DNA from 3 places in the Alistipes sp. cv1 genome. Region 3 is predicted to be linked to each of the others. Evidence: riboswitches for the same ligand, from Rfam matches in the RefSeq annotation. Region 3 holds a riboswitch; each other region holds the start of a gene.
The links. A riboswitch is a leader RNA that binds a small molecule or an ion and turns the genes downstream of it on or off. The one in region 3 is predicted to bind cobalamin.
Positions count from the first base shown of each region.

Region 1 (3,238 bases), on a different contig from region 3:
ACGGGCATTCACCGGAGGATGGTTTACATCGAGCTGAAAGAGGGCTACGATTTCGACAAGGTGGCCGACGCGATCAAAAAAGACGCCTATTTCGTACACGACGAGACGCACGTGATGCGGGTGCAGAGCGTGGACGCGCTGCTGGACATGGGACATGGCGTCAACCTGACGCGCAAGGGCGTTTCGGGCAAAACGCAGAACCAACTGTTCGAATTCAATATGAAGATCAACAATCCGGCGCTTACGGCCCAGATACTGGTCTCCTCGGCGCGGGCTTCTATGTTGCAGAAACCGGGATGCTACACGCTGATCGAAATCCCGATGATCGACCTGCTTCCCGGAGACCGGACGGAACTGATCCGGCATCTGGTATAACAGGATTAAAAACAGCAAACGAACGATATGTTACTTCCGATTTATATTTACGGTTCGGCGGTTTTGCGCAAAGAATCCGAAGACATCGCCAAAGATTATCCGGAACTGGACAAATTTCTCGAAAACCTGTGGGAAACCATGTACGAAGCCGACGGAGTCGGACTGGCCGCCCCGCAGGTGGGCCGCAACATCCGGATCTTCGTGGTCGACGCTTCGGTGAACGCCGACAAGGATCCGAGCCTGGCCGGTTTTAAAAAAGCCTTTATCAACGCGCACATCTACGAACGCTCCGGCGACGCCGTTCCGTTCGACGAAGGATGTTTGAGCCTGCCGGGAATCAACGAACGGGTCGAAAGGCCGTCGCGGATCAGGATCCGCTACGCGGACGAAAATTTCGTTGAGCACGACGAGGAGTTCGAAGGTTTCGCGGCGCGGGTCATCCAGCACGAGTACGACCACCTGGACGGCAAACTGTTCATCGACCACGTGTCGCCGCTGCGCCGAACTCTGCTGAAAAGCAAACTGGCCGCGATGACCAAAGGGAAATACAAAGCGCACTATCCCTGCAAACTGGTGAAAAAATAGTTTCCGCCCGTTTCCGGGATCTCTTTCAGGGCCGTTCGCCGTTTCGGGCGAGCGGCCTTTTTGCATACCGTCTTTCCTCGTCGCTTTCGGCGATGACAGCCAACCGTTTAATCGAATAGGTTTATAAGTTGTTGATAAGTATTCCGCCGAAAATGTTTTCCGTCGAAACGATTCGCTATGTTTGTGAAAACATTCGGTTCTCGATGCCGGGCGTCTCGCCCGGCAGGAGATCAAAAGGGAATCCCGTGAAAGTCGGGAACTATCCCCGTAGCTGTAAGTTCCTGCCAAAGGCCGCGCAAACCCGAATGCCACTGTCGGTTTACCCGATGGGAAGGCGCGCGACCCGGAACAAGTCAGAAGACCTGCCGGATGAATTGCATTGTAGCTTTCGGGTGAAGAGCGATCGAATGTCGGGGCCCTCCGTACGCGGCCCGATATCTTTTATCCTCCCGGAGTTACCATTTTATCTTATTGTTTAACTGTTTAAAATTCAAACAAGATGAATGGACAGACTCATTTACGGCAAATCGTAAAACGGACGGGCGAGATCGCCCCGTTCAGTCCGGAGAAAATCGAACAGGCGATCTTCAAGGCCATGCGGGCCTCCGGTGTGCCGAACCGCAAAGAAGCCCGCCGGCTGTGCAGCGAAGTGGTGGCCTCGCTCGAAAAAAACAGCGCCGAACAGACGCCGCACGTCGAACAGGTGCAGGACGCCGTCGAACAGGCGCTGTACCGTCGCGGCGATTTCGCGCTGCTGAAAAACTACATGCTCTACCGTCGGCAGCACGAACAGCTCCGCGAATCGAAAGAGCTGTTTTCGAACCTCGACGTGATGGACGACTACCTGTCGCAGGACGACTGGCGGGTCAAGGAAAGCGCCAATTCGGCCTACTCGCTGCAAGGCCTCAACCAGCACATTTCGACGATGATTACTTCGCAGTACTGGCTCGGCCGGCTCTATTCCGAAGAGGTCGCCGACGCGCACAAAAGCGGAGCTATGCACATCCACGACTTGGGCTTCCTGAGCGTCTACTGCGTCGGCTGGGATCTGAAAGACCTATTGACGACCGGGTTCAAAGGAGTCGAAGGCAAAGCGCAGAGCGCGCCGGCCCGGCACCTGCGGACAGCGCTCGGACAGATCGTCAACTTCTTCTACACGATGCAGGGCGAAGCGGCCGGCGCGCAGGCTTTCTCGAATTTCGACACCTTCCTCGCGCCCTACGTCCGCTACGACGGGCTCGACTACGCGCAGGTCAAACAGTGCTTGCAGGAATTCCTGTTCAACCTGAACGTTCCGACGCGGGTCGGTTTCCAGACCCCGTTCACGAACATCACGATGGATCTGACCGTCCCCGACTTCCTGAAAAACGAGCCGGTGGTTTGCGGCGGCGAAGTAAAAGAGGAGACCTACGGCGATTTTCAGCCCGAAATGACGCTGCTCAACAAGGCCTTCGCCGAGGTGATGTACGAAGGGGACGCGGCGGGCAGCCTGTTCTCGTTCCCGATCCCGACCTACAACATCACGCCCGATTTCGATTGGGAAAATCCCGATTACGACGGCATCTGGCAGATGACCGCCAAGTACGGCATCCCCTACTTCTCGAACTTCGTCAACTCGGACATGAAACCCGACGACGTGCGCAGCATGTGCTGCCGGCTGCGGCTCGACAAACGGGAACTAATCAAGCGCGGCGGCGGACTGTTCGCGTCGAACCCGCTGACCGGGTCGGTCGGCGTCGTGACGATCAACCTGCCGCGACTCGGTTACGAATCGGGGTCCGAGAAGTCGTTTTTCGAACGGCTGCGCCACCTGATGGAGCTGGCCCGCGAAAGCCTCGAAACCAAACGCAAGGTCATCGAGCGCTACACCGAAAAGGGACTCTATCCCTATTCGAAATTCTACCTGCGCCACATCCACGACCGTTTCGGCTGCTATTGGAAAAACCACTTCTCGACGATCGGCATCAACGGGATGAACGAATGCTGTCTGAACTTCCTCGGCGTCGGAATCGCCACCGAAGAGGGCGCGGCATTCGCCCAAAAAACGATGCGCTTCATGCGGGACGTGCTGGCCGTATTCCAGGAGGAAACCGGCAATATCTACAACCTCGAAGCCACTCCGGCCGAAAGCACCGCCTACCGGTTCGCGATGCTCGATACCAAGCGTTATCCGGATATCATCACGGCGAACCAAGCCGACCGACTGCTGAAAGGCGCCAAGCCTTACTACACCAATTCGACCCACCTGCCGGTAAACTTTACCGACGACCTGTACGAA
Region 1 is NZ_OEPW01000008.1:30,770-34,007, reverse strand. It holds gene C1A08_RS11865 (diaminopimelate dehydrogenase) at 1-375, shown strand, start outside; gene def (peptide deformylase) at 403-960, shown strand; cobalamin riboswitch at 1,138-1,344, shown strand; gene C1A08_RS11855 (ribonucleoside triphosphate reductase) at 1,460-3,238, shown strand, end outside.
Region 1: linked by a shared signal. The riboswitch ahead of C1A08_RS11855 (ribonucleoside triphosphate reductase) and the one ahead of C1A08_RS08670 (cysteine-rich CWC family protein) in region 3 are both predicted to bind cobalamin.

Region 2 (3,238 bases), on a different contig from region 3:
CGAGGTTGTATTGGGTGGTGTATTCCGGGTTCAGGTATTTGTTGCCGATGAACGTGTAGTACAGGTCGTTCAGCGTAGGCATCCGGAAAATCCGTTTGTAGAATGCGCGGAAACTCAGCTCCGGCCGACTCCACGGTTTGTACCAGACTACGAAGGTGGGCGTGAATTCGCTTTTGTCGCCGGCGCTTCCCCCGACGGCTTTCGTCCGGTCGTGGACATAAGTGTGCAGCAGGCTTGCCTGCACTTTGACCCGGGAAAATTCGAACGAGGTCGCCGCGGCCGTCAGTACCGAATAGCGCTGCGGATAGACGAAATCGACCAAGTCGGCGTCCAGCGTGTTCCATTGGAAATCGGCGGCGAGGTTGGCTTTCCACCATTTGAAAAACGTAAATTCGTTGGCTGCCGAGAAATACGTCTCCTGCTGGTAGTAGTGGTTGTTGACATACATCGTGCTCTCGTCGAGGCGCGGATCGGACAGGTAGTGCAGGTAATCGTAGGCGTACTTGCCGTTCAGCAACAGACTGTAAAACGGACTGAAGGTTTTCCGGAAAGAACCCTGTACGAAAAAGTTGTCGTCCCACTGCCGGTCTTCGTGCCGGAACCGTCCGGGTTCCTGTCGCACCGAAGCGCCCGGGTAGCCCCGTTCCGAGTTGTAAAAGTAGACTTTCGCTTTCCATTCGCCGTTGCGTACCAGGCCGAAAAGGCCGCCTTCGGCCCGTAGGGCGCGCACGTCGCCGTTGCGGCGCACTTCAGTCGTGTCGTATCCGTTTTTTTTCGTGTAGCTGAACTTGTAGCGGCCCGTGGTGTACAGGTATTCGACGTTGAACGAACTGCTGAGCCGGTCGTTGAACCGGTGTTCCCACAGGATCGACGGGTTGGCCGTGCCGAAAGAGCCGGTTTTCATCGACACGCCGAAATGGTTGTTTTTTCCGTCTCGGTCGAAACGGGGCGTTCGCGTCTGCATGTAAATCGAACCGGCCGATGCGAAATCTTTAGCCGGCTGGAATACCGCGCTTTTCTGCCCGTTGTACAGCGAAATGGATTCCATGTTGTCCAGCGAAAAGCGTCCCAGGTCGATCTGCCCGTTCTGTGCGTTGCCGAGTTGGATGCCGTCGAAGAAAACGCCGACGTGCTGGGTGCCCATGCTACGGATATTGATGGTTTTGAGTCCTCCGATTCCGCCGTAATCCTTGATCTGCACCCCGGAAAAATAGCGTACCGCATCGGCGACCGACAGGGCGTTGAGTCGCTGCAGTTCTTTGCCGGAGAGTTCCTGGGCGGGGATAATCCGGGACGGTTGGTTCTGTCCGTATACGGTCACCTCGTCGATGCTGTAATGGCGTAGGCTGTCCGGATACGCTTTGCGTGTCAGGCTGTCGGAGCCGTTCTGCGAATAAAGCGCCGCCGGTGTCAGGCAACACATAAACAGGAAGAGATAAATGGGAGGAATACGTTCCATGCCGCTCGTTGATCGTTAAAAAATCCAATTCGGTTTTACAGCGGGCGGCATCGTGCGCAAATAGGTCAGCCGGAAATTCCGTCGATTTTCGTCTGTTCACCGCAGACTGTAAAATCCGTAAAGCAAAGGTAGGTCTTCTGACTCGTTTCCGTTTCGGCGCCTTCCCGACTCGATGTCAGTGGCCAAGAGTGTCGAAACATTTTATTCCTTTCGGAACTGAAACTTACAGCAGCGGGGACTGTTGCCGATTCGCACGGCATTCCCTTTTAATTCCCTGATCGCGGTCGAAAGCGCGATGCGGAAACCTTTGCACGGCAAAGATAGTTTTTTTTCGGGACGATGCGGCCTAATAATGAAAATAATGTGCGTTCCGGTGGGCATACTGCCTGGGTTGTCTTTCAGAAAAATACGTCCGCGATGGAAAATATATCCCGGAAAGTGTTACCTTTGGACCGGACCTACAGGAAAGAGAGTGACCGGGTTCGAAACGTGGTGTACAGACCTTTTACAATGTAACCTATGCAAAATATGTTTAGTTTCAATTTGATAAAGAATACCGTTTCCTCTACGGTTGTCGTATCGCCCGTTCCCCAGAGAAATAACAGCATTGATATAGCAAGAGGCATTTGTATGTTTCTCGTGATGCTCTATCACTCGGAATGTTATTTTCCTACGAGCATACATATCCAACCATTTTTTGCACCGTTTTTTCTAACAACTTTTTTCTTTATAACAGGAAGATATATCGTCAAAGAGACTGCGCCGCTCTCTTTTCTTCGGAAATTAAAACGAATATTTGCCACTCTGGTTTGGCCTTATTTGATATTTACAACCCTTATTTGGCTACCGAAAGCATTTGCCCACGGAAATGACGTGACAATAAAAAGCATGTTATATGATGTTCTGGGAGGAACAGCGTCTTGGTTTGTTGCAGCCCTTATTGTCTGCGAAATTCTTTTCTACATTTTTTACAAACTCTTTCGAAATGAATACATCCTGTTGATTTGCGGGCTCAGTCTCTTAATTTTGGGCACTTATCTGAAACGTGTGGATCCTGCACCTTCTTTCTGGTATTATAAAGAAGCTTTCGTCAATCTGATATTTGTTTGTTTGGGATATATTTGGAGCCTGCACTACAACGTGATTCAGAAAACTTTGTCGGGTAAATACAGCCTGTTGGCCTTTACTTCGCTTTATATAGCCTTGTTTGCAATTTTTCGATACACGCCCGTTTCAGAATACGATGGAATTATGATCGATAGTTTTAAATCGTTGGTTTTGTCAGGGAGCGGGATTGTGTTTATCTTAAAATTGTCGGAATTTATCCGCAATCAACCTGTTCTTGAATATATCGGTCGGAACTCAATATTGTATTATTTTCTAAATGGAGGCGTGATTTTGATTCTGTCAAAAATACTGAATAAAATAAACATTCCTCATTATTACGTGATCGATTTCTTAATTGCGGTTATTGCAACTGCTGTCATTACCGTGCTTGTTTGGATTATTAATCGATATCTCCCGTTTTTCAAGCGGTTTCCCTGGGAGAACAATCGGTCGCTCCACTTTGCAAAGAAAGGATAAGTGGAAATATTATTAATATAAAAGATTTAGTCCAAAAATTTTCGATAATCAGAATTGTTGATTAACTTTGCACCCGCAATAGGAGAGTTGCCGGAGTGGTCGATCGGGGCAGACTCGAAATCTGTTGAACCGCTTATGTGGTTCCTGGGGTTCGAATCCCTAACTCTCCGCGATCAACACTGAATATTAGTGTAT
Region 2 is NZ_OEPW01000003.1:141,040-144,277, forward strand. It holds gene C1A08_RS06515 (TonB-dependent receptor) at 1-1,423, opposite strand, end outside; cobalamin riboswitch at 1,570-1,783, opposite strand; gene C1A08_RS06520 (acyltransferase family protein) at 1,979-3,043, shown strand; tRNA gene C1A08_RS06525 (tRNA-Ser) at 3,125-3,213, shown strand.
Region 2: linked by a shared signal. The riboswitch ahead of C1A08_RS06515 (TonB-dependent receptor) and the one ahead of C1A08_RS08670 (cysteine-rich CWC family protein) in region 3 are both predicted to bind cobalamin.

Region 3 (3,238 bases):
CAGTGCCGCGCGCATACGCTGGACGGCGTATTCGCGCGTAGTCGCCCGGACGATCAGTTTGGAGATCATCGGATCGTAGTAGACAGGAATTTCGTAACCCTCGTAAATGTAACTGTCGATGCGGATTCCGAGCCCGTTGGGTTCGGTAACCTGTTTGACGAGTCCCGGCGAAGGCATGAAGCCGTTGTCCGCATCCTCGGCGCAAATCCTGCACTCGATGGAGTGCCCCCGCTGGACGATGTCCGTTTGTCGCAGGTGCAGCGGGCGGCCCGAGGCGATGTAGATTTGTTCTTTGACCAGGTCGAGGCCCAGCACTTCTTCAGTTACGGGATGTTCGACCTGGAGTCGGGTGTTCATTTCGAGGAAATAGAAGTTGCGGTTTTTGTCCACGAGAAATTCGATCGTTCCCGCCCCGACGTAACCGACTGCCCGGGCCGCCGCCGCCGCGGTCTTTCCCATTTCCTGTCGCAGTTCGTCGGTCAGGAACGGCGACGGACTCTCTTCCACGATTTTCTGGTGGCGGCGCTGTACCGAACACTCCCGGTCGTACAGATGGACGATATTCCCGTGCGCGTCCCCCAGTATCTGGAATTCGATGTGGTGCGGTTCCTCGATGTATTTTTCGATGTAGACTGTTTCGTCCCCGAACGACGACAGAGCTTCCGATTTAGCGGCGGCGTACGCCTCGCCGATTTCGCTTTCCGACCGGATCAGGCGCATACCCTTGCCGCCGCCGCCGGAAGCCGCTTTCAGAATGACCGGCAAGCCGATTTCTCGGCAGATCCGTTCCGCTTCAGTGGCCGATTCGAGTTGGCGCTGGATGCCGGGCACCACGGGCACGCCGGCTTCCGTCATCGACCGGCGGGCCGAGATCTTGTCGCCCATCCGTTCGATCGTCTCCGCACGCGGGCCGATGAACGTGATTCCCGCCACTTCGCATTTTCGTGCGAATCCGGCGTTTTCCGATAGGAAACCGTATCCCGGATGGACGGCGTCCGCACCGCATTTCAGAGCTGTTTCGATGATTTTATCGACGTCGAGGTAACTTTCTTTCGACGGAGCCGGGCCGATGGGATACGCTTCGTCGGCCAGCATGACGTGTTTCGACATGCGGTCGGCTTCGGAGAAAAGAGCTACCGAACGGATTCCCATTTCGCGACAGGAACGGATGATTCTGACGGCGATTTCTCCTCGGTTGGCTATAACGATTTTTTCGATCATTCGCTATATGATTTAGGTTTTACAATAGGAGCATACCGGGGATTGATCCCTGTCGAGTAGAAGGTCTCCCTGAGTATGCGAAGGCAGTCGTTGCATAGGCAATCGTCGTAATTATCCGCTATGAACCGACGCTGGGCGTCATCCAGAGCCACGCCCGCGCAGAGGCAATCCATAACAGCATCGAGGGAACATGCAAAACGTGTTCCGCAACGAGGACAAACTTTTTCCATCGTTATCACACACCGCAAACGGTCTGCATTCAGCAGAACGATCCGGATTAAAAAAAATGATTAAACTTTCCACGTTTTAACATCCAACCCTCGGGACGGTAAAACATCACCTGAACCGGCAGGTCTTCTGACTGACTCCCGTCCTGATGCCTTCCCGACGTTATCGTTTGCCGCCAGTGGCCATTCAGATCGTTTCAGGACGTTGTTCGGAGTTTCACAGCAGCGGGACTGTCCGGGATTCGCACCCGGTTCCCTTTTATCGCCTTTCTCTGAGTGCAAAAAGGCGAACCGATTCGCCGTCAAAGTTAAAACATTTATTTCATTACTTCCAACTGTTTCGTTGTAATTTCGTTCTTTTTATTTTGTAAATATTTTGTATTTAGTTGTTTGTGTGTTGCAGTCAACTACGGATGTCGCTGGGTAAAGACGATGAAAGAACGATTTTCCGGTTTGGGCGAGAGAGCCGTCCTGATTATAACTTACATTTCCTGAGAGAGAGCCTTTCGGCATTTTTCATCGATTCCGGCCGGCACGAATCCGCGCGTGAAACGTAAAATGCTTTTTCCCTGCGGATCGTATCCGGTTTGCCGGGCGGTCGTTTTCCGGAATTACTACCAGATCTGTTTCTCGTCCCGGTCGACCGTAAATATTCGATTTCCTTGTCCGGGCTGAGATACAGTAAGAGAAAGAGGGCCTTGTTCGGTATGTCGTGGAAAGTCAGTTTGATATCCCGGGCCTTTTGCCTGCCCAGCGAAATCCATCCATTCTTGTCTTTCCTGTAGAACAGCTCGTCGGTATCTCCGATTCTGATGTTGTTGTCATTCCGGCCTACTCCGGAGCCATTCGAGACTGCGCGCGCGGGGCTACAAGAAGGAAACAGCAATTAGCATTAGTCGCCGACTCGTTCCCGCATTTTTATTTTTATTGCGGAGACGAGTCCCGACGGTATTTTCACGGGTTTGTCTGCGATCTCCGCCGCCAGAGCCTGCGCCCTGTCCGGCCGGTTCGTGCTGTCGTATACGTTCACCAGTTCGTACAGCGGCATGAATCGTCCGGGGCACATTCGCGACGCCAGCAGGTAACAGGCTTCCGCCCGGCGGAAATCGCGCCGCTTTTTGTGGGCATCGGCTTTCAACATCTGCACGTCGTAGTCGTTCAGCATTTTTTCGCAGGCCGTCGCCGCTTCGAGGCTTTTGTCCGCTTCGCCCGCATCATTCAATTCCGCTGCGTAATTGTAGAGGAAATAAGCGTTTTTATCCAAAAACGGGTACAGTCGCTCGTATTCCGGCAGCGGCGGGCGATCGGACGATGCGGTTTTCTGCACGCGGTGCCATCGGTTTTCGTAATACATTTCTTTCGCTGCAAATCCCAGCAGCGCGGCGGACGACAGCGCGGCGAGGATTCCGGAAGCCCGCCGCGCGCGGAACCGTTCGCAACTTCGGCGCGACTGGGCCGTCAGGCCGCCTGCCGCGAGTGCGACGATCGACCCGGTGAACGGATACGAGAGCGGGTATGAAAAACAGCAAAGCGCCGCCGCGGCCGACAGTGCCGTCGCGAGCGTGTGCGATTCGTCGTTCGGGTTTTTCCGATAAGCCCGGATCAGGCTTGCGATCCACAGCGCCGTCAGCAGCAGGGCGACGGCTCCGAATTCTGCGGTCAACAGCAGAAACTCGTTGAACGGGTGTTTTACGTTGTCGGCCAGCGGAGCGAATCCGCTTTCGGGATTCCGTTCGAAATAACGCGCCTGCCGGAGCATGTACCCGGCTTCGAAACACCGGTATCCGTGT
Region 3 is NZ_OEPW01000005.1:4,783-8,020, reverse strand. It holds gene accC (acetyl-CoA carboxylase biotin carboxylase subunit) at 1-1,221, opposite strand, end outside; gene C1A08_RS08670 (cysteine-rich CWC family protein) at 1,218-1,451, opposite strand; cobalamin riboswitch at 1,552-1,759, opposite strand; gene C1A08_RS08665 (O-antigen ligase family protein) at 2,341-3,238, opposite strand, start outside.